Regions from separate parts of the Streptomyces sp. NPDC051286 genome, predicted to be linked through region 2. Evidence: riboswitches for the same ligand, from Rfam matches in the RefSeq annotation. Region 2 holds a riboswitch; each other region holds the start of a gene.
What was found. A riboswitch is a leader RNA that binds a small molecule or an ion and turns the genes downstream of it on or off. The one in region 2 is predicted to bind cyclic di-AMP.

Region 1 (6,944 bases), on a different contig from region 2:
GCCGATGATGTGCGGAACTGTGGGAATGCGGGGATGACGTGATCGAGACGGGTGAGCAGGGTCGGACCTGGCTGCTGACCGGGGCGAGCGGCAGCTACGCGCTGCACCTCACCGGCCGGGGCGAACTACTGCATCTGCACTGGGGGCCGCGGATCTCCCTCGCGGCCGCCGAGGCCCTCGCCGCCGCGCCCGAGCCGCCCTTGCGGGGCTTCGAGTCGCGGCTGGACGGCCGCGAGGAGTACCCGGTCGAGGGTGGCCCCGCTTCGTCCGGCCCGCTCTCTCCGTACGCACCCCCGAAGTCCGTGGTACCGAATGGGCGTTCGCCGGGGCCGTCGTGGACGGAGACGAACTCCGTATCGCGTTCGCCGACTCAGTGCAGCGGCTCGCGCTCACGCTGCACTACCGGATGCGGGACGACTCCGATGTCATCGAGCGCTGGGCCACCGTCACCCACACCGGTCCTGACGGTCCGCCGCTGGAGCTGTTGCGCGCCGACGCGGCGGCCTGGGCGCTGCCCGCCCGGGACAGCTGGCGGCTGAGTCAGCTGCACGGTCGCTGGGCGGCCGAGACACAGCTCGTACGGTCGGAGCTGACGTACGGCGAGAAGGTCCTCTCCAGCAGGCGCGGCCACACCGGACACCAGTTCCTGCCCTGGGTCGCGCTCGATGCGGACGGCGCCGCCACCGAGGAGGACGGCGAGGTGTACGGCTGCGCGCTCGGCTGGTCCGGCTCGTGGCGGATCGCGGTGCAGCAGCTCCCCGACGGGCTCGTGCAGATCACCGGAGGCGCTGGATACGACGACTCCGGGCTGCTGCGGCTCGCACCGGGGGAGACGTACACCACACCGGTGTTCGCCGGACTGTGGAGCGCCGAAGGGTTCGGCGGGGCGAGCCGGTCCTGGCACGCCTGGCAACTGGCCCATGTCGTCCCGGGCGCCGAGAGCCTGCGGCCGGTGCTTTACAACTCCTGGGAGGCGACCGGCTTCGATATCGCGGAGGACCAGCAGCGCGCCCTCGCCGAGCGCGCCGCGGCGATGGGCGTCGAGCTGTTCGTCGTGGACGACGCGTGGTTCGGGCGGCGCACCAGCGACCGGGCCGGACTCGGCGACTGGACACCCAACCCCGAGCGATTCCCCGGCGGGCTGAAGCCGCTCGCCGACGAAGTGCACGGACTCGGCATGCAGTTCGGCATCTGGGTCGAGCCGGAGATGGTGAACGCCGACAGTGATCTCTATCGCGCGCACCCCGAGTGGGTGCAGCACTTCCCTGGGCGGACCCGGACCGAATTCCGTCATCAGTTGGTGCTCAATCTGGCCCGGACCGATGTGCAGAACCATCTGTGGGAGCAGCTCGACAGGCTGCTCTCCAGCGCCCCGATCGACTATGTGAAATGGGACTTCAACCGCTGCTTCACCGATGCGGGCTGGCCGGGCGAGGACTATCCGCAGAAGCTCTGGATCGCGCATGTGGACGCGCTCTACACGCTGATCGACCGGCTGCGGGCCGCCCACCCCGGGGTCGCCTTCGAGTCCTGCTCGGGCGGCGGTGGCCGGATCGATCTGGGGATCCTCGCCCGTACCGACCAGGTGTGGACCTCCGACAACACCGACCCGCTCGACCGGCTCGCCATCCAGGAGGGCTTCGGGCAGATCCATCCGGCGCAGGTGATGGCCGCCTGGGTCACCGACAGTCCGAATGTCCAGCTCAACAGCAGGGTCAGTTCGCTGCGCTTCCGCTTCGTCAGCGCGATGGCCGGGGTGCTCGGGGTCGGCGGGGATCTCACCGAGTGGAGTGACGAGGAACTGGCCGAGGCACGGAGCTGGGTGGATCTCTACAAGGAGATCCGTCCCGCGGTGCAGCACGGCGCGCTGTACCGGCTGCGTGCCCCGCGCGGTGGACTCAGCGCCGTGCAGTACATGCACGGCGACGAGGCCGTGGTGCTGATGTGGCTGGAGGCACAGCGGTACGGGGAGCGGCCGCCGGCCCTGCGGCTGCGCGGGCTCGACCCCGCGGCGACCTACACCGACCTGGACACCGGGGCGGTCCACCACGGCGCCGTGCTGCTGCATCAGGGTCTGCACACCGGCCTGAGGGGGGACCTGGACGCGAAGGTGCTGAGGCTCCGACGCGGGGAACGCTCATGACATGTCCGTATTGCGTCTTTTAGCGGAACATGGCCTATTTCTACGGGAGATGATGCCCTCCTCGTGAGCGGGATCATATTCGTGACGGTGCGTGGTGGTGCCACGGATGGGTATTCCGGATGTCGCGCGGAAATCCAAGATCCGTAATCCACGGAGGGTGACCAGGATTCCGCGCCGATTTCCCGGCGCGGATTCCGTTGAGTAATCGACGGCTTGTTTCCGCCTTCCTCGCTCGCCTACGGTCACCCTCAATCCGGACGGACCGCCTAATCCTGCCGCCGCCCGGAATTCGCATCCACTCACGTGTGGCAGGAGCGGGGGAACCAGGTAAGCCGCCGCCCGGAGAGATCCGGTCGGCTCGGGGTGAAGTCGCGAACTGCGACCGGGCATCTCCAGCCCGAACCCGACAGCTCACCTCGTAGGCGCCGGAGAGGAAATTCTTCATGCCCGCATCGGGTAAGCATCGCCGTCCCAAGTCCAGCACGATCGCCCGTGGCGTCGCCGCCATCAGTGCCGGTGGCGCCGTCGTCGCCCTTCCGCTGCTCGGCGCCACCGGTGCCCACGCCGCGGAGCAGGCCGCGCCCACCGCGCAGTCGGCAGCCACGCACGCCGCCGCCGAGGCCGCGCCGGTCGTGAAGAAGCAGGTCGAGACCCGGACGTACTCCGTCGTCGCCGGTGACAACCTGTCGAAGATCGCCGCCGAGCAGCAGGTCGAGGGCGGCTGGCAGAAGCTGTACCAGGACAACCGCGCGGTCGTCGGCGAGAACCCGAGCCTGATCCTCCCGGGCATGAAGCTGACGCTCGGCGGCAAGCCGGCCGGCTCCGCCGCGACGACGGACACCACGCAGTCCGCTCCGGCTCCGTCGACCTCCTCGGCCGACAAGTCCGCGTCGCAGTCCAAGACTTCGGGCTCCGTCAAGACCACCACGGCCTCCGCCTCGGCCGGCCAGAGCAACAGCTCCGGCTACGTCCACCCGGTCCCGGGCAACCACACCACCGCCTACCGTGCCTCCGGCTCCAACTGGTCCAGCGGCAGCCACACGGGCATCGACTTCCCGGTCCCCACCGGCACCAGCGTGAAGGCGATCACCTCCGGCACCGTCGTCACCGCCGGCTGGGGTGGCGCGTACGGCAACCAGGTCGTCATCAAGCACGCCGACGGCCACTACTCGCAGTACGGCCACATGTCCTCGCTCTCCGTCTCGGCGGGCCAGACCGTGACCGCAGGCCAGCAGGTCGGCCTCTCCGGTGCCACCGGCAACGCCACCGGCCCGCACCTGCACTTCGAGATCCGCACCGGCCCGGCGTACGGGTCGGACATCGACCCGATCGCCTACCTGGCCTCGCACGGGATCTACGTCTGATCCACGGCTGATCCGGTCAGCTCGGTGAAGGGGCGGTGCGCAGCGGCGCGCCGCCCCTTCGCTTATTCCCCGTTTACCAAAACCTGACCGGTGGCCTATCTCACCACCCGTCAACCCCTTATTACGGTCGCGTAGGTCACATTCGGCGGTGCAGGATATGCGCTTGTGGCAGACGATTCGAGAAACAATCAACGTGGCGTCATCAACCGGCATGGCGCCATCGGGTCGTACGCAGCGATTGGCGACAGCTTCACCGAGGGAGTCGGAGACCCCGGCCCGGACGGAACCTTCGTCGGCTGGGCGGACCGTTTCGCGGTACTTCTCGCGGACCAGCTCCCGGACCCCGACGCGGCGACGAGCCCCGAGGGCTCCGCGCACGGAAACTTCCGGTACGCCAATCTCGCCGTACGCGGACGCCTCCTCGACCAGATCGTCGAGGAGCAGGTACCGCGCGCCAAGGAGCTCGCACCCGATCTGGTGAGCTTCTGCGCGGGCGGCAACGACATCATCCGGCCCGGCACCGACCCCGACGACGTGGCCGAACGCTTCGAGCGCGCGGTCGCCGAGCTCACCGACTCGGTCGGCACCGTCCTGGTGACGACCGGCTTCGACACCCGCGGCGTTCCCGTCCTGCGCCATCTGCGCGGCAAGATCGCCACGTACACCGCCCATGTGCGCTCCATCGCTGATCGCTACGACTGCCCGGTCCTCGACCTGTGGTCGCTGAAGTCCGTGCAGGACCGGCGAGCCTGGGACGACGACCGGCTCCACCTGTCGCCCGAGGGGCACACCCGGGTCGCGCTGCGCGCCGCCCAGGTCCTTGGTTTCGATGTACCGGCTGACCCCGACCAGGAGTGGCCCCCGCAGGCACAGCGCGGCACGCTGGAGGTCCGGCGCGACGACATCCACTGGGCGCGTGAGTACCTGGTTCCGTGGATAGGGCGTCGGCTGCGCGGCGAGTCCTCCGGCGACCACGTCGAGGCGAAGCGGCCGGACCTCCTGCCGCTTTAGGGCGTGTGTCGAAAGCCCCGCCTGCCAGGCGACGCCGGGCCCGCCCTACGGGCGGACGACGCTCCTTTCGAAACACGCCCCAAGCCCTCTCTTCGGCCTCATCGGCCGGACGTGCCCGTTCCCTTTCTGCCTCTCGGGGGCTTCAGGCTTGTCCGGCGACGGGGGACACCGGCAGGAACCGGCGCCCCGAGGGTGCCGGTTTGCCCGGGCGTCGGGCTGGTATGCGCTCCAGGACGCCACCCGCGAAGACGTCGTACAACGGCAGCGTCTCCAGATGTACATAGCCGATGTGGCAGTCGCAGACGGCGAGCGGACAGGCCCGCGGACCGAGCGCACGCCGGTAGCTGCCGTCGTACAGGTTGCCGAGCTCGGCCGGGACGAAGTGGCAACGGCGCACCGTGCCGTCGCCGTCCACCGAGATGACGGACTCGCCGGTCCGGCACGGCATGCCCGCCGAGCGGTGCGGGTGACGGCTGTACGGGAAGAGGGGGTCGAGGGCCGTCCAGCGGTCCGCCTCCTCGTCCGTGTAGCTCTGCCCCTCTGCGGCATTGACCCAGAGATAGACCTCGTCGGGCAGGTCGGTGCGGAGCCGCCGCGCCTCGTCGAAATGCTGCTCGAGACCGACGACACCGACGCTGTACCGGACACCGAGAGCGGACAGTTCCCGGCACCTGGCGAGGAAACGGTCGTACGGTGTCTGCCCCGGGTGGTACGTGCACCACAGTGCGATCTTGTCGCGGCCGGCTCCACCGGCTTCGGCCAGCCAGCGGGTACGACCGCTGAGATTGGTCTGGATCGCGACCCGGCCGATGTGCGGCAGCTGCGCCAGTTCCACCAACGCGCGGCGGTACCAGGAACGGACCAGCCCCTCGCCCCACGGCGTGAACAGCACTGAGATCCTGTCCCTGGTCTGCTCCGCCGCCCACGCGGTGAACCGCTCCAGGGCGGCGCGGTCGGCACGGAGCTGCTCCGGGCTGTCGCGCCGCTTGGCGAACGGACAGTACGGGCAGTCGTAGTCGCACGACGCCAGGGGACCCCGATAGAGGATCGTCAGATCCATGGGAGTGCTCACTTCGGTTCGTACGCGGCCATCGCGGCCCGTACAGCGGGGGAGAACAGTTCGGGACCCAGCGCGTCGGAGTGGGCGAGCCCCTCGGGCGAGAGCCGTAGCAGCCCGGACGCCACGGCGGACCCGTCCAGCCAGCCGCGCGCCTCGAACCGGTTCAGCTCACCTGGGAAGTCGTCACCGGGAGCGGCGCCGAACCGCTCGCGGTATTCCGCCAGTTGCAGCCCCTCGGCCTGAAGGAGAGACTGCAGAAGGTGGCGCCTGCGCGCCTCGTCACCGTCGACGTACCGCCCCACTTCCGCGCGGGAGAAGTCGTCGGTGGCGGTGTAGCCGTCGATGATCGCCCGCACTTTCCGCATGTCCACCGCGTAGTCGAAGGAGTAGTGCAGCCGACTGGTGTACGAGCGTGCGCCGCAGCCAAGACCGATCATGCCGTCCGTCTGGCACGCGTAGTCGGCAGGGCCCTGCTGCGGGGCGTCGGCGCGGCGGAACATCCGCATCGACACCTGCTCGTAGCCGTGGGTGAGGAGATGGTCCCGGCCCGCCCGGTACAGCCGCAGCCGCTCGTCGTCCCAGGCCGCGTCCGCCGCGGCTTCGGCGTCGGCGCCGAGCCGGTCAAGGCCGGTCAGCGGGCGCACGTAGAGCGGATAGAGATACAGCTCCTCCGGCTGCCAGGCGAGGGCCGCGTCCAGAGAGGAACGCCAGCTGATCTCGGTCTGTCCGTCGATGCCGTAGATCAGGTCGATGTTGAGGACCGGGATGCGTGCGTCGCGGATCCGGCCCAGCGCCGCCTCCACATCGGCGCGGCGCTGGGGACGGACCGCCGCGCGTGCCTCGGCGTCGACGAAGCTCTGTACGCCGATGCTGATCCGGGTCGTCCCGCGGTCGGCGAGGACGGCCAGCCGGTCAGTCGTTGCGGTCGACGGCGAGGTCTCGACCGACAGCGGCACGGACCGCAGGTCGGCGCCCATCCGCTTCTCCGCGATGTCGCAGAGCCGCTCCAGCTCGGCTGCCGCCAGGAAGGTGGGGGTGCCGCCGCCGAACGCGGCCGCGGCGAACCGCACCGCCTCGTCGTCACCCAGCGCGTCGCGCACGGCGGTGGCCTGCCGGTCCAGTGCGTCGAGATAGCGGGTCGTCAGCTCGTCGGGGGCGCCGATCCGGGTGAAGAGGTTGCAGAAACCGCAGCGGACCTCGCAGAACGGTATGTGGAGATAGAGCGAGAGCGCGTCCTTGCGCTCTCCCGCCCACAGCTCGCGCAGCGCGGGCCGGCCGTTGAGCGGGCGGTACGCCGTCTTGTGCGGATAGGCGTAGACGTAGCTCTGGTACGGGCGGACGGTGTGCGGACTGGTCATCGTGCAGT
Region 2 (6,944 bases):
CGACGGCCCGGTCCACGTACGAGGCCCGTTGCAGATACTGGTCGGGGTCCGAGGACAGCGCCAGCTGCACGGCGGGGTCGAGGCCGCCGGTGCGGTACTCCGCGGCGGCGAGCGAACCGAGTGCGTTGCGGGAGGCGTTGAGGCGTTCGGTCCTGCGGGCGGCCTCGTCGCGCAGCGCGTTCAGGGACTTGGCGGCGGTGGTCGCCTTCTCCTTCGCGCCGTTGTACTGCTCGGTGGCGACCTCGGCGTCGTGGTACAGCCGGTCCACCGCGGCCTTGATCCGGGCGGGGGTGGGCTGTGGTTCGGCGTGCGCGGAGCCCGGCAGGGCGGCGGCGGTCGCCGCCGCGGCGAAGGCGAGGCTGGCTGCGGTGCGGCCGGCGGAGCCGGGGTGCGGGCGCTGCCTGGGTTTCCGATGCGCTGCCACGGGGGCGGGGCTCCTTGCGTCGACTGCCCGTCGGGGCCTACCGGCGGGCCGCTGAGGTCCGGCGGCGGGACGCCAACAGGGGGAGCGGCCCGCCGCCGGATTTCTCGGCGGGGTGACCGGGCTGCCGTCCGGGTGCGGAGCGGTGGTGAAGCCGGCCACCTGGACAGGGACGCTAAGCCCGGGGCGCGGGGAAGAGTCGTAATGACGGTTATTGCCCGAACTTGGCGATGCGTTGTCGTTGAGTGACTGGAAAATTACATCAGAGTCAGGCAATTGGTGCAGATGCAAGCGAAATATCAAGGAGCCCCCACCTCGCCGAAGAGGGGTGATATGGCCCCGGCTAGGCTGCTGCCTCATGGACGTACTCATCAATGTCTTCGTCGCGCTGCACATCATCGGCATCGCCGCCCTCCTGGGCGGCTTCCTGACCCAGATGAAGGCGATGGGCGCGGGCACGGCACGCTTCGTCCCGGCGATGCTGCACGGCGCGCTGACCATGCTGGTCACCGGCGTCGCGCTGGTCGGGCTCAACCAGGCCGACGGCCATTCGGTCAACAACATCAAGATCGGCGTGAAGCTGGCGGTCCTGGTGGTGATCCTCGCGCTGGTCTACATCAAGCGGGACGAGGAGAAGGCCGAGAAGGGCGTGTTCGCGGCGGTCGGCGGACTGACGGTCGCCAACATCTTCATCGCGATGCTCTGGACCTGAGCCGGACCACCCTCATGCGAGAGTGAGCCCCTGCCGGATCCGGCAGGGGCTCACTCTCGCATGAGGGCCCGCCGCTACGCCGGGCGCACGCTGCCGTAGATCGGCATGTAGTAGATCGACTCCTCGCGGACGTTCGCCCCCGGCTTCGGGGCGTGGATCATCATGCCGTCGCCTTTGTAGATACCGACATGGCTGATGTCGTCGTAGAAGAAGACGAGGTCACCCGGCTGCAGGTTGGCGGTGGCTATCCGGGTGCCGACCTCCACCTGGTCCCAGGTGGTGCGGGGGATGTCGACGCCCGCCGCCTTCCAGGCGGCCTGGGTCAGCCCCGAGCAGTCGTAGGAGGAGGGGCCCGTGGCTCCCCAGACGTACGGCTTGCCGATCTGGGCGCGGGCGAAGGCGAGAACCTTCTCGGCCTTCGAGGTGGCGCTGGTGTCCGAGCCGGTCCCGGTTCCCGCGCCCGTCCCCGTCCCCGTGCCCGTCCCCGTCCCCGTGCCCGTGCCGCCGGTGGAGCCGGCCTCCTTCGCCGCCGCCTCGGCCTTGCGGTCCGCCTCGGCCTTGGCGGCGGCCTGCCGGCGGGCGAGTTCCTCCGCCTTGCGCTTGGCCTCCGCCTCCTTCTCGCGCTCCAGCGCCGCCAGCCGCGCCTTCTCCTCGGCCGTCAGCTTCGACAGCATCGCGCGCGCCTCGCCCAGCTTCTTCTGGACGGATTGTTTGCTAGTCCGGAGCGTGGCCTGGGACTCGGTGAGCGTCTCCAGGCTCTGCACCGCCTCGGTGCGCTTCTTCGCTGCCGCTGCCTGCTGCGTACGGAAGTCCGTGACCGCCTTCTGCTGCTGGGCGGTCATCCGGTTCATCAGCTGGTTCTGGTCGAAGTACGACTGCGGGTCGTCGGCCAGGAAGAAGGTGGCGGTCGGGGCGATGGAGCCGGTGCGGTACTGCGCGGCCGCGTAGTTGCCGAGGGTCCTGCGCGCCTCGTTCAGCTTGTCGGCGCGCTCGGCCACGTCCTCCAGCAGGGCGTCCACCTTGCCGCGCTGCGTGGCGGAGGCCTCCTTCGCCCTGTTGTACTGCTGGGTCGCGGTGCCCGCCTGCCGGTAGAGGTCGTCGACCTTCTTCTGCACGTCCTCGATACTGGGCTTGGGTGCGCCCGGAGCGGCCATGGCGCTCTGGGTCGACAGCAGGGTCACCCCTGCCAGTGCGGCCGTCGTGAGCCCGACGGCGGGGGTGGTGGTGCGTGCCCGGCTGCGCGGTTTGCGATGCGATGCCAAAACCGGCGTCTCCTTCCGTGGACCGCCTACCGGGTTAGCTGTCGGGTTCGGGCGGAACGGAAGGCTGCCCTACGGTCCGAGTGGGGATTTGGACCGATTCACCCCGGTTTGTCCTGTGGGTCCCCGGCTCCGAACTTCCCTGTGGGCAGCTCGGATTCGGCGTGGGAGCCCGCTCGGCGTGGTTCGCCTCAAGGGGGTACGGGCCGCCCGACGGAGCACGCTAGCCAACCGTGTTGCCGCTGTGAAGGTTGATGTTCGATATGTCCGATACGTTTTCGTGACCCTGGCGAAGAGGGGCCGGAGGACGTAGTCCGGGCCTCGTTTTCCTTACGGGGCGTGGGTGGCTGCTCTCCATGCGTAGGCGCCTTCCGGTCGGGCTTCTCCATGCGGCCGCAGAGTGTCGGTGTGTCGCCCTAGACTCGTGAGGCGATGAGCAGCCTCTTTGACGACAGCTTCCTGGCCGGCCTCCAGCACCCGGAGGAAGAACCCCCGCCGCCCCCCGAGGACTCCGCACCCGAAGCGGTGCCGGAGGACCTCTTCGCGGGTGTGTTCGACGCGCCCCCGCCGCCTCGGGACGCGTACTACCGGGACGGCGCCCACCGCCCCGCCATCGACTCCGCCGCCCTGCTCGACGGGCTGAACACCGAGCAGTGCGCCGCGGTCGTGCACGCCGGATCGCCGCTGCTCATCGTCGCCGGTGCGGGCTCCGGCAAGACCCGGGTGCTCACCCACCGCATCGCCCACCTGCTGGCCGAGCGCGGCGTGCACCCCGGCCAGATCCTGGCGATCACCTTCACCAACAAGGCCGCGGGCGAGATGAAGGAGCGCGTCGAGCAGCTCGTCGGACCGCGCGCCAACGCCATGTGGGTCATGACGTTCCACAGCGCGTGCGTCCGGATCCTGCGCCGCGAGTCGAAGCGGCTCGGCTTCACCTCGTCGTTCTCGATCTACGACGCGGCCGACTCCAAGCGGCTGATGGCCCTGGTCTGCCGCGATCTGGACCTCGACCCGAAGCGCTTCCCGCCGAAGTCGTTCACGGCCAAGGTCTCGAACCTGAAGAACGAGCTGATCGACGAGGAGACCTTCGCCGGCCAGGCGGCGGACGGCTTCGAGAAGACGCTCGCCCAGGCGTACGCGATGTACCAGTCCCGGCTGCGCGAGGCCAACGCACTGGACTTCGACGACATCATCATGACGACGGTCCATCTGCTCCAGGCGTTCCCCGACGTCGCCGAGCACTACCGCCGCCGCTTCCGGCACGTCCTCGTCGACGAGTACCAGGACACCAACCACGCCCAGTACACGCTCGTACGCGAACTGGTCGGCCCGGCCGGAGAAGCCGACGCCCCCGCCGAGCTCTGCGTCGTGGGTGACGCCGACCAGTCGATCTACGCCTTCCGTGGCGCGACGATCCGCAACATCCTCCAGTTCGAGGAGGACTACCCGAACGCGACGACGATCCTGCTGGAGCAGAACTACCGCTCCACGCAGACGATCCTCTCCGCCGCCAACGCGGTCATCGAGCGCAACGAGAGCCGCCGCCCCAAGAACCTCTGGACGAAGGCGGGCGAGGGCGCCCGGATCACCGGCTACGTCGCGGACACCGAGCACGACGAGGCGCAGTTCGTCGCCGATGAGATCGACCGGCTGACCGACGAGGGCGACGCGAAGGCCGGCGACGTCGCGATCTTCTACCGGACGAACGCGCAGTCCCGCGTCTTCGAAGAGATCTTCATCCGCGTCGGCCTGCCCTACAAGGTCGTCGGCGGTGTGCGCTTCTACGAGCGCAAGGAGGTCCGGGACATCCTGGCCTACCTCCGGGTCCTCGCCAACCCCGAGGACACCGTTCCGCTGCGCCGCATCCTCAACGTGCCCAAGCGCGGTATCGGCGACCGCGCCGAGGCGATGATCGACGCCCTGTCGTTGCGTGAGAAGATCACGTTCCCGCAGGCACTGCGCCGCGTCGACGAGGCATACGGCATGGCGGCCCGCTCGGCCAACGCCGTCAAGCGGTTCAACACGCTGATGGAGGAACTGCGCACGATCGTCGAGTCCGGCGCAGGCCCCGCCGTGGTGCTGGAGGCGGTGCTGGAACGGACCGGCTATCTCGCCGAGCTCCAGGCGTCCACTGACCCGCAGGACGAGACCCGCATCGAGAACCTTCAGGAACTCGCCGCCGTCGCGCTCGAATTCGAGCAGGAGCGGGGGGAGTCCGCCGGGGAAGAAGGTACGGGCACACTCGCCGAGTTCCTGGAGAAGGTCGCGCTCGTCGCCGACTCCGACCAGATCCCCGACGAGGACGAGGACGGCTCCGGCGTCATCACGCTGATGACGCTGCACACGGCCAAGGGGCTCGAATTCCCGGTGGTCTTCCTGACCGGCATGGAGGACGGCGTCTTCCCGCACATGCGCGCCCTGGGACAGGTCAAGGAGCTGGAGGAGGAGCGGCGCCTCGCCTACGTCGGGATCACCCGTGCCCGTGAGCGGCTCTACCTGACGCGGGCGGCTATGCGCAGTGCGTGGGGTCAGCCCTCGTACAACCCGCCGTCGCGGTTCCTGGAGGAGATCCCGGACCAGCACCTGGAGTGGAAGCGGACCGGGCCGATGGCGGCCCCGGCCGGACCGACGTCGGGGATCACGTCGTCGCTGTCCTCGTCGCGCGCCCGCTCGGGCCCCTCGGGCTTCGCGACCCGGCGCACCTCGGACAAGCCGACGGTCACGCTGGTGGTCGGGGACCGGGTCACGCACGACCAGTTCGGGCTCGGCACGGTGACGGCGGTCGAGGGAGTCGGCGATCAGGCGAAGGCGACGGTCGACTTCGGGGACGAGCGGCCGAAGAAGCTGCTGCTGCGATACGCGCCGGTGGAAAAGCTCTAGGAGGGCACGGAAGATCTTGGCCGGGCTCCCGGCGTCTTGCACGCACATCTGCGGCGTTGCCAAAACGGCCTGATAGCTCCGCTATGAGGCCGCTTCGGCGCCTTGCAGCTGCACGCACCAGACGCCGCTCGCTGATCCGGCCAAGATCTTCAGCACCCTCCTAGGGTCACTCGCTCGGATCATGCAGGGCTGACCCGAGCGAAAGACCCTGGGGGTCCGCCCCAGAGCCGACGGGGCGGGTGCGGGTGTCCGCCCCCTGTCGGCGGGTGGGGCCTGCTCCGTGGCGGGATCGGCTGCTCAGGATGGGTTGAGGCCGTGGCTGCGGAGCCAGGGCAGCGGGTCTATGGCCGCTCCGCCACCGGGCCGGACCTCGAAGTGCAGGTGCGGGCCGGTGGAGTTGCCGGAGTTCCCGGAGTAGGCGATGACGTCGCCGGCCTTGATGGGGCCCGAGCGGATCCTGGTGCTGCTGAGGTGGCAGTACCAGGTCTCGGTGCCGTCGGCCGTGGTGACGATGGCCATGTTCCCGTAGGCGCTGTTCCACTGGGTGCGTACGGTGCCGTCGGTCGCGGCCATCACCGGAGTGCCGTACGAGACGGGGAAGTCGATGCCCGTGTGCACGGACATCCAGTTGACGCCCGCCTGGCCGAAGTAGGCGCTGAGGCCGTGCTGCTTGACCGGCAGCAGGAACTTGGGCCGCAGCGCCTCTTTCCGGGCGGCCTCCTCCTCGCGCTTCTTCTTCTCGGCGGCCTGCCGCTCCCTCAGGTCGATGCGCTCCTGGGTGCGGCTGGCGCGGTCGGCGAAGTTCGCGGCGTCGGCGCTGAGGTTGGCGAGCTGGGTGTCGAGCTTGTTGTTGGCGGCGACCGGCTTGACGCTGCCGGGGTCGGCGGCCGCCATCGACATGGTGTCGTCCTTGGTGTCCCCGTTGCTGCCGAGTCCGCCGACGGAGGCGGCGGCGATACCGGCGACGCTCATCACGCAGGCGGAGGGGACGGCGACGGTGAGAAGAGCGGAACGCTTGACGGGGGTGCGGCGCCGGCCGCGGCTGCCACCGCCGCCGCGGGTGACGGAACGGCTCGCAGGGCGGGGGATGCCGACGATGTGGTGCACCGCCCGGTCTGCGCGGTCTGCCGCGTCGTCCGTGTCGGCGTCGAAGTCCGAATCCAGGTCGACGACGCCGAACTCGGAGGTCGCGGTGATGTCCGCGGGCTCCGCGGTTGCGGCCGGCGGGTAGGGCTCGTACGGAGCAAAGGAACCCTGGTCCTCGTACGTCTCGTACGCGGCTTGTTCGGGTTCGTACGACTCGTGCGCGGTGTGCACGGTTTGCTGTTCGTGCTCGGGCGTGGCGCCGGTGTTCCAGGCCGTGGCGTCGTACGTGCCGGTGTCGTAGGCAGCCGTCTCGGTCGTCGCCCACTGGCCGATCTGGTGCCAGCCGTTGGTGTCCCACCCGCCCGAGGTGTCCGGAGCGCCGCCCTGCGCGGGGATGCCCGGGGCTTCCGGCATCCAGGTCGCGGTGGTGTCGTACTGCTGCGGGTGCTGGGTCCCGTAGGCGGCGTAGGGGTCGTACACGGCGGTCTGATGTGCGCCGGTGTCCCACTGGGCGGAGTCGTACGGGCCGCTGTACCCGGCCTGTCCGGTGTCGTAGCCGCTGCTGTAAGCGGTGGTGTCGTACGTG
Region 3 (6,944 bases), on a different contig from region 2:
CGCAGCTGACCTTTCCACCGCGACTGGGTCCTCGCCCGTGGCTTAGAGTGCCCGGCAGTGGGCTTCGCGGCGTCGCGGGGCCGGCGCACGCACCTCGCGGCGTTGTCGTCAATCACCAACGCTCCGCGTTGGCTCAATCCTCCGCCTTGCGAGGCACGCACCCCAGCCCCGCTCCTTCACCCGCGCTGCCTACTGCCGGGCACTCTTAGCTGCAGATTTCCTGACGGGGCGGTGCACGCACCGCACTGCCCCATGGTCAGCTGTCAGTTCCCCTCGTTAGGGTCATGGGGTGTCCGACGGGTCTGTCCAGCAGCAACAGCCGCAGCCGGCCGTCCCGCTCCTCGAGGAGCAGCGGGTCGGCGAGATCCTGGCGGCCGTGCCGGAGCGGGGCCAGTGGCGCTACCGTCCGCGCCGTGTCGGCATGATCTGGCGGAGCAAGACGTTCCGTATCGCTGCTGTCTTCACGGTGCTCGCGCTGTGCGGACTGGTGATCCTGGCCCTGGTCCGCGCCCAGACCGGCACCGAAGGGTTCCTGGTCGGGCTGGGTCTGGCCGTGCTGCCCGTCCCGCTCCTGATGACGGCGTTCCGCTGGCTGGACCGGGTCGAACCCGAACCCTGGCGGAATCTGCTGTTCGCCTTCGCCTGGGGTGCATGCGCCGCCGCCCTGGTCGCGATCATCGCCAATTCGTTCGCGACCCGCTGGATCGCGACGGCCACCGCGGACCCGGCGGGCGCGGACACTCTCGGGGCCACGGTCATAGCGCCGGTGGTCGAGGAGAGCGCGAAGGCGGCGGCCGTCCTGCTGATCTTCCTGTTCCGGCGACGGGACTTCGGCGGTGTCGTCGCCGGCGTCGTCGTCGCCGGCTTCACCGCGACGGGCTTCGCCTTCACCGAGAACATCCTCTACCTGGGCAACGCGTTCGGCGAGGACCAGCAGATCGGCAACTCGGGCCTGGCGTCGGTGACGGCCGCGACCTTCTTCGTACGAGGGGTGATGACGCCGTTCGCGCATCCCCTCTTCACCGTGCTGACCGGCCTGGGCTTCGGCTTCGCGGCGCTCAGCGCACGCCGCCACCGCATCCGCCGCATCGCGCTGCCGCTGCTCGGACTGATCCTCGCCATGAGCATGCACGCCCTGTGGAACGGTTCGGGGACGTTCGGCCCGTACGGCTTCTATGTCGTGTACGGAGTGTTCATGGTCCCGGTCTTCGGACTGGTCACCTGGCTGGCGGTCTGGTCGCGCCAGCGGGAGCTGCGCACCCTGGCGACCGAACTGCCCGCGTACGCGGCCGCCGGCTGGCTGACCCCGGCCGAGCCGCTCGCGCTCTCCTCGATGCGGGCCCGCGGCCTGGCCCGGGACCTGGCGCGCCAGCAGCACGCGCAAGCGGAGTACGGAGCCCCGGGTTACGGATACGCCTCTGCCTACGGCCCCGCCCACGGCACTCACAGCCGGATCGCGGCTCAGGTACGGAGCCACGCCAAGGCGGAGGCCAAGGCGCGCGGCAAGGCGGCGGCGCGGGCGGTCACCGAGTACGAGTCGTTCGCCACGTCCCTGGCGTTCCTGCGCCGCCGGGCCGGCCGCGGGGCGGCGGAACCGGACTTCACCGCACGTGAACTGGAACTGCTGCACCATCTCTGGCAGCGCCGGGACGTGGCCGCCCCCGCCCTGGCGTACGCGGCGCAGGCAACGGGCCGTCTGCGCCCGCACTACATGGCCCCGGCGCCGGTTCCGCAGCAGTACCAGCCGTACGGCGGCCACAACCCGTACCTGTCGCCCTGAGGACGGCGAACGACTGCGTCTCCTCGGCGGTCCAGCCGAAGACGTTGCCGCCGAGGGCGAGCGGGAAGACCTGAAGGCCGGAAGAGCCCAGTCTGCGGAGAGCGGCCATAAGCGGATCAGCAGATTCCGGCGGTGCTGCTATTCCATGCATGGCGCACGCGAAAGCCGTGGCCAAACGAACCGGCAGCCCTGACGTCGGGGGGTGAGCGTCAGGACTGCCGGGGATCGGTGGCGGGCCGGTGGGACCGGCCCGCGTTCATCGCGTCAGACCGTGAGGCCCTTGTCGCGCAGCCAGGTCATCGGGTCGATGCCCGTGCCGCCCGGGGTGTGGACCTCCAGGTGGAGGTGGGGACCCGTCACATTTCCGGTGGCACCGACGCGGCCGATGGTGTCACCGGTGGTGACCTTCTGGCCGGCGCTGACGTCGATCGACGATTGGTGACAGAACCACAGCTCCGTACCGTCCTCGAGCTCCAGGACCGTGCGGTAGCCGTAGGAGCCGGACCAGCCCGCCGACTTGATGGTGCCGGTGTGGACGGCCTTGATCGGGGTGCCGGTCGGCGCCGCGAAGTCGAGACCGGTGTGGTAGCCGGAGGACCACATCGAACCGGCTACGCCGAAGGTCGAGGTGATCGTGTACGAGGAAGTGGGAATGGCATAGGCGGCGGCCAGTTTGGCGAGCCGCTCGGCCTCGGCCTTCGCCTTCGCCTCTTCCTCCGCCTTCTTCTTCGCGGCCTCGGCCTTGGCCTCGGCGACGTCCTGCTTCTGCTTCGCCTCGGCTGCCGCCTTCTCCGCGGCGGCCTTCTCCTCGGCCGCCTTGGCCTCCGCGTCGGCGGCGCTCTGCTGCTGCTCTGCCTGCTGGAGGATGCGGGCGCGGAGCGCCTCGCCGGCGTCGGTGGCGCCCTGCTCGGCCTCGGCGGTGGTGATGCCCGCGCTGGTCAGCGGTGCGGCGGCGGTCTGGGCCTGGTCGGTGGCGGACTCCTCGGAGAACAGCGCGCCCACGCCGGGGAGGGAGTTGGCGTCGGGGAGCTTTTCCGCGAGGGAATCGGGAAGAGAGATGGAGACCGGCGGCTTGCTCTGCGCGGTGGCCATGCCGCCCGCGCCGACGGCCGCGATGACGCCGACGCCGAGAACCGTGGAGCTACGGGCGAGCCCGTTGCGCTGCTTGGCGACGCGGTGCCTGCCGCGTACGGGGCGGACGGACTCCTCGGTGGGGTTCCATTCCTCCCAGGCCCGGTCGGTCTCTCCGAGGCCTTCGGTCCCGAACTCGGCGGTGAGCCCGGTGCCGGACTCGGTGCCCGTCGCGGCTGCGTACTCAGTGGTGAAGTCGGAGCCGAACCGGGAAGGGGCTTCGGGGGCAGGCTTGTTGGACGCCACGGAGGCGCACTCCTTTCCTTCCTTCTCGCCTACCGGGTTAGCTGACGGGTTCGGAGCAGGAAGGTCTCCTACGGATTCCTCTGCCTCTCACGAGACACAGGTGTCCGATTCACCCCATGGAGGTGGTTCCCCGGTTCCCTTGCGGAATTCGGCGCTCGCGCACGGTGCCGCCACTGACGACGGCTGGGACGACCGCGCTGCGTTATCGAACGTTAATAGACGCACAGGCCTGATTCCAAGCTGTTCCTACTGATCGTCCACGATCTTGGCCTGGACTTTACTGGACACAACCGGTCGGAATCGGGCGAGTTGACCCGGCCTCAGTCACTACTGTCTTTCTGACGTTGCGTCAAACGTTATGCAGAGCGGCACTCCTCGATTACGCACGGTTGCATCGCCCTCGTGCGCTCACCGCAGCCGCGCCTCATTCCTGCCCGCGCCTCACGATCTTCACGGTCCTGCGCCGCTCCGGCTGCCCCTCCGCGGGCCGTACGACCGCGACCAGCGCCATGTCGTCGGTGGACTTGCCGCCCGTGTGCAGCCGTACGTCATCGGTCAGCGCGGACAGCAGCTCTTCGGGCCCGGGGAAGATCCGCCCACGCAGCCGGGCCGCCGGGTCGTAGAACACCCCATGCTTGTCACGCGCCTCGGAGAGACCGTCGGTGTAGACGAGCAGCGTCGTCCCGGCGGCCAGACCCCAGGCGTCGGCCAGGTCCGGCCACACCCCCAGCCCCATGCCGAGCGGCAGCGCGGGCACGCTCGGCACCAGCACCTCCACCCTTCCGTCGGGGTGGAGCAGCAGCGGCTCGGGGTGGCCGCGGTTGACGATCCGTACCTCGGCACCACCGTGCGGGATCTCGGCGAGCACGGCGGTGACGAACCCCTCGACCGGATCGATCCCGCCGCGTCGCTCCCCCTCCCGCGCCAGCGCCCGCTCCAGCCGATGCGCCACCTCCTCCAGCGAAGCCTCGTGCTCGGCGACCTCCCGGAACGCACCAATGATCACCGCCACCGCCTCGACCGCGTCGAGCCCCTTGCCCCGCACGTCCCCGACCACCAGCCGCACGCCGTGCGGGGTGTCCACCACGGCGAACAGGTCGCCGCCGACGAACTCGTCCGCCTGTGCCGCCTCGTACCGCGCGGCGACCCGCAGCCCGCCGATCCAGTCGTTCGGCTCCGGCAGCACGGCCCGCATGGCGGTCTCCGCGATGACCCGCGCCGAAGCCAGCTGCTCATTGCCGCGCTCTACGACTCCGTTGATGAAGAGGGCAAGGATCGAGGCGGTGAGCACGGTGATGACCTCGAGGGACGGCACGACCTGCAGCACCGTGCCACTCTCGATCCGCAGGATGAGGATCGAGAGCAGCGAGGCGACGCCGATACGGACGGTGCTGGCCCGTGAGAAGAACGGTGCGGCGGCCAGCGGGGCCGCCACGAACAGCGGCACGGCGGTGAACGGCGGCGGGGTGAGGATGTCGAACACGAGCCCGGCGACGATCAACAACGACGGCAGTGCGCGGACGACCCGCCGGGAAGGGCTGCCGCCCCCGCCCCGCACCCCGCGCAGCTTCTCCGCCATCCCCACCTGTGCTCTCCTGCCCGGTACGCGCAGCGGCTCCTGCGGTCTCCTGCCCGATACGCCCCACGGTCTCCTGCCCAGTACGGGCCTGGCTGCGGACGGTGCCGCACTCCACTGTCCAGGCTTGCCGGAGCCCCGTCGCGCGGCGACTCCGCATCGGCCGAAGGGGGGACGGAAAACACGAATCAGGCCCGGCACGCGCTTTGCGTGCCGGGCCTGATTCTTCAGTAGCGGGGACAGGATTTGAACCTGCGACCTCTGGGTTATGAGCCCAGCGAGCTACCGAGCTGCTCCACCCCGCGTCGGTGAACACAACTCTACGCCATCCGGGACGGACGGTTGACCATGTGCTGATCCGCCCGCACCCGTCCGCTCCCAACCACTGCCCCGAGGAACCGAACCGGCCGGTCGGTCTCAGTTCGATTCGGTGATGTGCGGGGCCCGCTTCGCGTGGACCACCGGCTTCGCCGTGTTCGCACCGCGCTGGAGTGCGTGGAGGATCGCCAGCCCCTGGCTGACCACGCCCGCCGCCATCTCGTTGACACCGTTGGTGCCGTTGAGCACGGTGAGGTCGGCCCCCGACATCCCGCGGGCGGCCGCGTCGGCCAGGGCGGGCAGGTTCTCCACGATCCGGTTGGCCGCGATCAGCTCCTGATTGCCGTCCCGGAGCGAGGCGGCACGCGCGGTGTTGGCGTCGGCCTGCGCCTGGGCGACGGTCCGTTCGGCGTACGCAGTGCCGTCGGCCTGGAACTTCGCTTGGTCCCGGGCGGCCTCGGCGAGTGTGCGCTGCCGGTACGCCTCGGCGTCCGCCGGACGCCTGACCTCCGCCTCCAGCCGTTGCGCGGCCAGCGCCGCCTGCCGCTCGGCCAGGGCGGTCTGCTCCTCGATGACCTCGTGCGAGGCCCTGGCCTGGGCGAGCGGTCCGGCCTGGGCGGCGCGGGCGTTGTACTGCTCGGTCTCGGCGAGGAAGCCGGCCCGCTTGATCGCGGTGTCCCGTTCGTACTCGGCCTTGAGCGCCGCGGCCTGCTGCTCCCGCTCGGACGCCTCCTGGTCGGCCCTGGCCTCGGCGATCCGGGCCTGGCTGGCGACGGCGGCCGCGTGCGGGGCGGCGAGGTTGTTGATGTAGCCGGTGGAGTCCTCGATCTCCTGGATCTGGAGGGCGTCCACGACGATGCCGAGCTTCTCCATCTCGCCGTGGCTGCCCGCGATGACCTCCTGGGAGACCCGGTTCCGCTCCCGGATGATCTGCTCGACGGTCAGCCCGCCGACGATGGAGCGCAGGTGTCCGGCGAAGATCCGGCCGGCGAGCTCCTCCATCTGGTCCTGTTCGGACAGGAAGCGGCGGGCGGCGTTCGCGATGGAGACGGCATCGTCACCGACCTTGAAGACGGCGACGGCGCGGACGTTGAGACGGATGCCCTGCTGGGTGACGCAGTCCTCGGTGATCTCCGCCTCGCGCAGCGCCAGGGAGAGCATGCGCACCCTCTGCTTCACCGGCACGACGAAGCTGCCGTGACCGGTGACGATCCGGAACTGGGTGTCGTGCGTCTGCCGTTTCGATCCGGAGATGAGCATCGCCTCGTTGGGCGCGGGAACGTGCCAGAACAACATGAGCGGACTCCTGCCGTACGCCTCTTCTCGACGTGATGTCCCGGTGCGGCGCCGCCCGTCACCGTCCCCCGGCGTCGATCCCCGGCGTCGGTTCGCGGTTCAGGACGGCAGGCGTTCGACGATCACGCCGCGTGCCGAGACCGAGTCGACGACAACGACGCGTACGTCCCTGTCGATCGACGTCGCGGACCATGCGGTGTAGGCCTCCGACCCACCCCGTACGGCCACCAGTACTTCGCCGGGGCCGTTCGGCGGGATCGGCACGGTGACGCGGCCGATCGCCCCGATAGGGCTCCAGGCGGACCCATCTGCGGCGCTCATACGCCACACGCCTCCCTCGGTCATTCCACGGTACTCCGCGCCGCCTCCGCGGGAACGGCCCCGGAGGAACGGTGCGTACGACAGCGAGCGGTGGGTGAAATCCGGTGATATGACTGATTTGTTATTCAGTCGTTCAGGGCTGTGCCGCCGAGACGAAGCGACGAGTCGAACGACGCGACGACCAGGGAGCGGAACGTGGACGACTACCCCCTGCTCAACCTCTTCTGGACCATGCTCTGGTTCTTCCTCTGGATCATGTGGCTCTTCCTCCTCTTC
Region 4 (6,944 bases), on a different contig from region 2:
CGGCACCTGGGACAACAAGCAGACCCAGCTCGCCAACTACAAGGCCCCGTGGATCACCCAGGTCACCAAGCCGGCCCAGCAGGAAGCCCCAGCTGGCGCCTAGGGTCTTCCGTTCGGATCATGCCGGACCCCGCGAGCCCGGCATGATCCGAACGAGAGGCGTCCGGCCGGTCGGGCCGGTCGCCCACCCCCTGGTTCCCCTCCCGGCACAACACTGCCGGTCACGGCACGAGTAGGTTGGTGGGGTGAACGCTGAAGACCCCGGTCGTATCGTCCTGCTCACCGCCAGCCACCGGGTCGCGCCCGGACTGCTGTCCTGGCCCGCGTGGCAGACGCTGCACGCCGCCGACCGGGTGCTCTGCGCCGAGTCAGACCACCCCCAGCTGCCGTACCTGCGCGAGGCGGGTGTCACCGTCGAGCACACCGCGCCCACTGCGCAGGAACTCGTCGACGCCTGCGCGGGCGGCCGGACCGTCGTGGTCGTGACCGGGGGTGAGGGCAACCAGCCGCTGACGGACGGGCTGGCCCGGCTGGCCGGCTCGGGCCGGGTGCAGATGCCGAGCCTGGAGCTGCTGCCCGGTTCGTACGATCTGCCCGGCGCCCGCCTTCTCGACCTCGTCCAGGTCATGGACCGGATCAGGGCCGAGTGCCCGTGGACCTCGCAGAAGACCCATGAGGGGCTTGCCAAGTACGCCATCGAGGAGGCGTACGAACTCGTCGAGGCGATCGAGGACGGCGACCGCGACGAACTGCGCGAGGAACTCGGGGACGTCCTTCTCCAGGTCGTCTTCCACGCCCGGATCGCGGAGGAGGACACGGACGAGCCGTTCTCCGTCGACGATGTCGCCGCGACCCTCGTCGAGAAGCTGATCCACCGCCATCCGCATGTCTTCGGTGACGAGACCGCCGAGACCCCGGAGGACGTCCACGCGCACTGGCTGCGTACCAAGGCCATCGAGAAGCAGCGCGACTCGGTCACGGACGGCGTCCCGCTCGGGCAGCCCGGACTGGCGCTGGCCGCGAAGCTGGCGAGCCGGGTCCGTGCCGCTGGACTCGATGTGCCGCTCCCGACGGGCGACAGCATCGGTTACGAACTCCTCGCCCTGGCCGTACGCGCGGAACAGGACGGCACGGACCCCGAGGCCGCCCTGCGCGCTGCGGGCCGCGTCTACCGGGACGCGATCCTCGCCGCGGAGGCCAACGGATAACGTCAGGGGGTGAACGACAGCCCCGCCGACGCCCCCGAACTCTTCACCTGGGAGTTCGCCACCGACCCGTACCCGGCCTACGCCTGGCTGCGCGAGCACAGCCCCGTGCACCGCACCGCGCTGCCCAGCGGGGTCGAGGCATGGCTCGTGACGCGGTACGAGGACGCCCGGCAGGCCCTCGCCGACGCCCGGCTCTCCAAGAACCCCGCGCACCACGACGAGCCGGCGCACGCCAAGGGGAAGACCGGCATCCCGGGCGAGCGCAAGGCGGAGCTGATGACGCATCTGCTGAACATCGACCCGCCCGACCACACCAGGTTGCGCCGGCTGGTCTCGAAGGCGTTCACGCCGCGCCGGGTCGCCGAGTTCGCCCCCCGCGTGCAGGAGCTGACGGACCGCCTCATCGACAACTTCATCGAGGAGGGATCCGCGGACCTCATCCACGACTTCGCGTTCCCGCTCCCCATCTATGCGATCTGCGACCTGCTCGGCGTCCCGCGCGAGGACCAGGACGACTTCCGGGACTGGGCGGGGATGATGATCCGCCACGGCGGCGGTCCGCGTGGCGGGGTGGCCCGGTCCGTGAAGAAGATGCGCGGCTATCTCGCGGAGCTCATCCACCGGAAGCGGGAGAACCCGGGGGAGGACCTGATCTCGGGGCTGATCCGGGCCAGTGACCACGGCGAGCACCTCACCGAGAACGAGGCCGCCGCCATGGCCTTCATCCTCCTCTTCGCGGGATTCGAGACGACGGTCAACCTCATCGGCAACGGGGTGTACGCCCTGCTGCGCAATCCGGAGCAGCGGGAGCGGCTGCAGCGCTCGCTCGACGCCGGGGAGACAGGGCTGCTGGAAACCGGCATCGAGGAACTGCTGCGGTACGACGGTCCGGTGGAGCTGGCGACCTGGCGGTTCGCCACCGAGCCGCTGACCCTCGGCGGGCAGCGGATCGCTGCGGGTGACCCTGTACTGGTGGTGCTCGCCGCCGCCGACCGGGACCCGGAGCGGTTTGCGAACCCGGACACCCTTGACCTCGCGCGGCGTGACAATCAGCACCTCGGATACGGGCACGGCATCCATTACTGCCTGGGAGCACCGCTTGCCCGACTGGAGGGACAGGCTGCCCTGGCCACGCTGTTGAGGCGCCTCCCGGACCTGCGGCTTGCGGTGGAACCTACCGATGTGCGGTGGCGTGGCGGACTCATCATGCGCGGACTGCGCACGCTTCCGGTGGAGTTCGGTCCCGGCCGGCGTTCCGATGAGGGTGACACTCTGTCAACCCTGTGACTTTCACGTGATCTGTGCTGCATCGACTTGTGACAAGCGTTCGAGTGCCGCTACGTTCACCGTTCGACTCACCAGTCACTTGTCAGTCACACGGAAGGCAATCCCATGGGCTCCGCGAACGGCAGGCACCGTCGCCCTCGCCAGGCACCCGCGATCGTCGTCGCCGCAGGCGTGACCGGTTCGGCCATCGCTATTCCCCTGCTCGGCGCGGCCGGTGCGCATGCCGCCGACGCCACGACCTGGGACCGGGTCGCGGAGTGCGAGAGCGGCGGCATGTGGAGCGCCGACCTCGGCAACGGTTTCTACGGCGGTCTTCAGTTCTCGCAGGATGCCTGGAAGTCGTACGGGGGTGAGGCATACGCTCCGCGCGCCGACCTCGCCAGCCGCTCGCAGCAGATAGCGGTCGCCGAGAAGGTCCTGGAGGACCAGGGGCCGAAGGCGTGGCCCAGCTGTGCGGCCATCTCCGAGCTCACGGAGGACGGGGTGCTGCCGGGGGTCGACCCGGGAGTCGTGCCGTCGGCCGAACAGGGGAAGAGCGGGAAGGCGTCCAAGGGGCCCTCCGCCAAGGCGTCGGCCAAGGCTTCCGACAAGGCTTCCGACAAGGCGTCCGCCACGCCTTCGGGCAAGGCGTCGCATAAGCCGTCGGCAGAGCCGTCAGCCACATCATCGTCCAAGAAGTCTGATTCGTCCAACTCGCCCCGAAAGTCCGGCTCGTCCGGCAACGAGGCGGGCGGCAAGCACCGCGGCGCACCGGCCTCCGAGGTGAGCCAGGACACGGGCAGGGGCGGCGGCCGGGACTCGGGCCGGCATGCTTCCCGCGGTAACAGTGAGGGGCGCGACACGCGCGCGGCGACGGCCGACCGCGATTACACCGTCCGGCCGGGCGACAACCTCTGGGCGATTGCTGACGCACAGAAGGTTCCCGGTGGATGGCCCGCTCTCTATGACGCGAACAAGGGTGCGGTTGGCGGCGACCCGGACCTCATCCTGCCTGGCCAGAGCCTCGATCTCGGCATGAAGTCGAAGTGAGAGCAGTCTGATAAACGGCTAAAAGCACCCCAAAAACCGGGGTAGTTCAGGGACCTATGTCCGCTTATGCGTAAGTGAGACATGGGTCTCTTTGCGTCAATTGGCGTGTCGCGTCTGTCGGGTCTGTCCGCGTCACCCCTCACCTGCGAAAACGCCGCGCAGTCGGATGCGGGTAAGGGCTGATTGTCCGTTATGACCATCTTTGAATGTCGAGGTTGCATACGTTTACGGTCGGAACCGCTCGCACCGCGGGCCCCGTCGACCGTCACGCCGAATCCTGCCGTCGGTCGAAGGGAACAGACGCGTAAAGCGCCGTAGGCAGGAGCGGGGGACCCAGGTAAGCCGCCGGGCCCGATGACCGAAAGGCCGTCAGGACCGGCTCGGGGTGAAGCCGCGTGCTAGGACACGCGACCGGGCAACTCACTTGGCCCGAACCCGACAGCTCACCTCGTAGGCGTCGGTGAGGAGAAGTTCCATGCTGCTGAACAGCAAGGGCAAGCACCGCCGCCCGTCCAAGGCCGTCCGCGTCGCCACGCTCGCCGGTGTCACCGGTGCCGCCATCGCCGCTCCCCTGATGGGTGCGACCAGCGCCTCCGCCGCCTCCGTCGCCACGTGGGACGCCGTCGCCCAGTGCGAGTCCGGTGGCAACTGGTCCATCAACACCGGCAACGGCTACTACGGCGGCCTGCAGTTCTCGCAGTCCAGCTGGGCCGCCGCCGGTGGTACGCAGTACGCCCCGCGTGCCGACCTCGCCACCAAGGCTCAGCAGATCGCCACCGCCGAGAAGCTCCTCGCCATGCAGGGCCCGGGCGCCTGGGGCTGTGCCCGCGCCGGTGGCCTCACCAACGACGGTGTCGACCCGGGTGTCGACACCGGCTCCACCGCGCAGCAGAGCGCCCCGGCGCAGGAGTCGAAGCAGGCCGTGTCGAAGCAGGCCGCGCCGAAGCCGGCCGAGCGCACCGAGGCTCCCGCCGCCTCCCGCGCGGACCGCGGCACCGCCCCCAAGAAGACCGTCACCACGCCGACCGGTGAGAAGGTCGCCAAGGGTGACGGCGAGTACACGGTGAAGTCCGGCGACTCGCTCAGCGAGATCGCCGCGCAGCACCAGGTGAAGGGCGGCTGGCAGCAGCTCTTCAAGCTGAACAAGGACATCGTCGAGGACGCCGACCTGATCTACCCGGGTCAGCAGCTCCACCTGACGAAGTAGGACGGGCTCCCCGTAGATACGGGCTCTCTCCTCCCCGAGCCCCCCGACCTGGCGCGGATTCCCCCGTACGCGCCGGGTCGGGGTTTTTGGTACTCACTGTTCAACTGTTGTCGTTACCGTCCAGTAGAAATCTGGACCTTTGCCCTGCTACGAGTGCCCTTGGGTCCTTTTTCGTCCCAGGGGGCGGGCGGTCGGCGGACCGAGGCGGCCCAGCCGGTTAGGCTCTTGTCGCAAGGCCAAAGCGACCCTGCACAACCAGCGTCATATCCCAGAAGGAGATGCCTCGTGCCGTCCATCGACGTCGTCGTAGCCCGGGAAATCCTCGACTCCCGCGGAAACCCCACGGTCGAGGTCGAGGTTGGCCTCGACGACGGCAGCACGGGCCGTGCTGCCGTGCCGTCCGGCGCCTCCACCGGTGCGTTCGAGGCCATTGAGCTTCGCGACGGTGACCCCAACCGCTACCAGGGCAAGGGCGTCGAGAAGGCCGTCCTCGCCGTGATCGAGCAGATCGGCCCGGAGCTCGTCGGCTACGACGCCACCGAGCAGCGGCTGATCGACCAGGCCATGTTCGACCTGGACGCCACCGAGAACAAGGGCTCGCTCGGCGCCAACGCCATCCTCGGTGTCTCGCTGGCCGTTGCGCACGCCGCGTCCGAGGCCTCGGACCTGCCGCTGTTCCGCTACCTCGGTGGCCCGAACGCGCACCTGCTGCCCGTCCCGATGATGAACATCCTCAACGGCGGGTCGCACGCCGACTCCAACGTGGACATCCAGGAGTTCATGATCGCGCCGATCGGCGCGGAGTCCTTCTCCGAGGCCCTGCGCTGGGGCGCCGAGGTCTACCACACGCTGAAGAAGGTTCTGAAGACCAAGGGCCTGTCGACCGGTCTCGGCGACGAGGGCGGCTTCGCGCCGAACCTGGAGTCGAACCGCGCCGCCCTGGACCTCATCCTCGAGGCCATCAAGGAAGCCGGTTACGCCCCGGGCAAGGACATCGCGCTCGCGCTCGACGTCGCCGCCTCGGAGTTCTACAAGGACGGCAAGTACGAGTTCGAAGGCAAGTCCCGCTCGGCCGCCGAGATGACCGAGTACTACGAGGAGCTCGTCTCCGCGTACCCGCTGGTCTCCATCGAGGACCCGCTGTACGAGGACGACTGGGCCGGCTGGAACGTCATCACCCAGAAGCTCGGCGCCAAGGTGCAGATCGTCGGCGACGACCTGTTCGTCACCAACCCGGAGCGCCTGGCCCGCGGCATCGAGGAGGGCTCCGCCAACGCCCTGCTCGTCAAGGTCAACCAGATCGGTTCGCTGACCGAGACCCTGGACGCCGTCGAGCTGGCCCAGCGCAACGGCTTCAAGTGCATGATGTCCCACCGCTCCGGCGAGACCGAGGACGTCACCATCGCCGACCTCGCCGTCGCGGTGAACTGCGGCCAGATCAAGACCGGCGCCCCGGCCCGCTCGGACCGCGTCGCCAAGTACAACCAGCTGCTGCGCATCGAGGAGATCCTCGACGACGCGGCGGTGTACGCGGGCCGCTCCGCGTTCCCGCGGTTTCGCTCTGCGAACTGATCAGCACAGCGCTCTGCGAACGGATCAGCACGGTAAGTGCTGATCGCAGGCCCGGTGCCGGGCAAAGGCCATGGCCTCCGTCCGTCCCCCCACTCGGTCCCGTACCGTGTGCGGGGACGGACGTGCGTAGTGGGGAGGCGGAGACATGGCCGCGAAGGACCGGGACCGGTTCTCCACCGCGACCCGGCTGCGACTGCTCGGTGAGCAGACCGCCGCCCGCGTCTACCGGTCCCAGAACCGCCGCCAGGCCCGCCGCTCCCGGCTCACCGGGCGGGCCGCTTTCCTCGCCCTGGTCGTCTGCTCCCTGGTGGTGGCGCTCGCGTACCCGATGCGGCAGTACGTGTCGCAGCGCGACGACATCGCCGACCAGGAGCGGCTGGCGCAGGAGGCCGAGAAGCGCACCGAGGAGCTGCGCGACGAGAAGGCGCGCCTCCAGGACGACGCGTACGTCCGGCGGCTGGCCCGGGAGCACCTGCACTACGTGAGTCCCGGGGAGACCAGCTACACGGTGATCGACGCCGACGCGGCGAAGGAACGCAGCGGAGGGGCGAAGGAGACCGACCGGCCGTGGCACTCCAACCTGTGGGACGGCGTGGACAGCGCCGACCGCAACTGACTTCTCATTCCCCTGTTCACCTCGT

Region 1: linked by a shared signal. The riboswitch ahead of ACIBB8_RS32060 (peptidoglycan DD-metalloendopeptidase family protein) and the one ahead of ACIBB8_RS11760 (NlpC/P60 family protein) in region 2 are both predicted to bind cyclic di-AMP.
Region 3: linked by a shared signal. The riboswitch ahead of ACIBB8_RS24820 (M23 family metallopeptidase) and the one ahead of ACIBB8_RS11760 (NlpC/P60 family protein) in region 2 are both predicted to bind cyclic di-AMP.
Region 4: linked by a shared signal. The riboswitch ahead of ACIBB8_RS17775 (transglycosylase family protein) and the one ahead of ACIBB8_RS11760 (NlpC/P60 family protein) in region 2 are both predicted to bind cyclic di-AMP.

The regions. Positions count from the first base shown of each region.
Region 1 is NZ_JBITER010000052.1:5,652-12,595, forward strand. Features, by position in the region: partial or broken gene ACIBB8_RS32055 (alpha-galactosidase) at 39-2,143, shown strand; cyclic di-AMP (ydaO/yuaA leader) riboswitch at 2,407-2,583, shown strand; gene ACIBB8_RS32060 (peptidoglycan DD-metalloendopeptidase family protein) at 2,587-3,507, shown strand; gene ACIBB8_RS32065 (SGNH/GDSL hydrolase family protein) at 3,673-4,518, shown strand; gene ACIBB8_RS32070 (STM4011 family radical SAM protein) at 4,661-5,578, opposite strand; gene ACIBB8_RS32075 (STM4012 family radical SAM protein) at 5,587-6,936, opposite strand; gene ACIBB8_RS32080 (STM4013/SEN3800 family hydrolase) at 6,933-6,944, opposite strand, start outside.
Region 2 is NZ_JBITER010000009.1:50,970-57,913, reverse strand. Features, by position in the region: gene ACIBB8_RS11770 (NlpC/P60 family protein) at 1-424, opposite strand, end outside; gene ACIBB8_RS11765 (hypothetical protein) at 780-1,133, shown strand; gene ACIBB8_RS11760 (NlpC/P60 family protein) at 1,208-2,395, opposite strand; cyclic di-AMP (ydaO/yuaA leader) riboswitch at 2,403-2,567, opposite strand; gene pcrA (DNA helicase PcrA) at 2,825-5,272, shown strand; gene ACIBB8_RS11750 (M23 family metallopeptidase) at 5,570-6,944, opposite strand, start outside.
Region 3 is NZ_JBITER010000026.1:79,755-86,698, reverse strand. Features, by position in the region: gene trmB (tRNA (guanosine(46)-N7)-methyltransferase TrmB) at 1-9, shown strand, start outside; gene ACIBB8_RS24830 (PrsW family intramembrane metalloprotease) at 290-1,780, shown strand; partial or broken gene ACIBB8_RS24825 (aldo/keto reductase) at 1,772-1,889, opposite strand; gene ACIBB8_RS24820 (M23 family metallopeptidase) at 2,045-3,157, opposite strand; cyclic di-AMP (ydaO/yuaA leader) riboswitch at 3,169-3,321, opposite strand; gene ACIBB8_RS24815 (PP2C family protein-serine/threonine phosphatase) at 3,582-4,736, opposite strand; tRNA gene ACIBB8_RS24810 (tRNA-Met) at 4,965-5,038, opposite strand; gene ACIBB8_RS24805 (SPFH domain-containing protein) at 5,151-6,347, opposite strand; gene ACIBB8_RS24800 (hypothetical protein) at 6,447-6,668, opposite strand; gene ACIBB8_RS24795 (SHOCT domain-containing protein) at 6,864-6,944, shown strand, end outside.
Region 4 is NZ_JBITER010000015.1:137,854-144,797, forward strand. Features, by position in the region: gene ACIBB8_RS17755 (SurA N-terminal domain-containing protein) at 1-103, shown strand, start outside; gene ACIBB8_RS17760 (nucleoside triphosphate pyrophosphohydrolase) at 246-1,208, shown strand; gene ACIBB8_RS17765 (cytochrome P450) at 1,218-2,495, shown strand; gene ACIBB8_RS17770 (transglycosylase family protein) at 2,601-3,524, shown strand; cyclic di-AMP (ydaO/yuaA leader) riboswitch at 3,825-3,996, shown strand; gene ACIBB8_RS17775 (transglycosylase family protein) at 4,000-4,731, shown strand; gene eno (phosphopyruvate hydratase) at 5,017-6,303, shown strand; gene ACIBB8_RS17785 (septum formation initiator family protein) at 6,449-6,919, shown strand.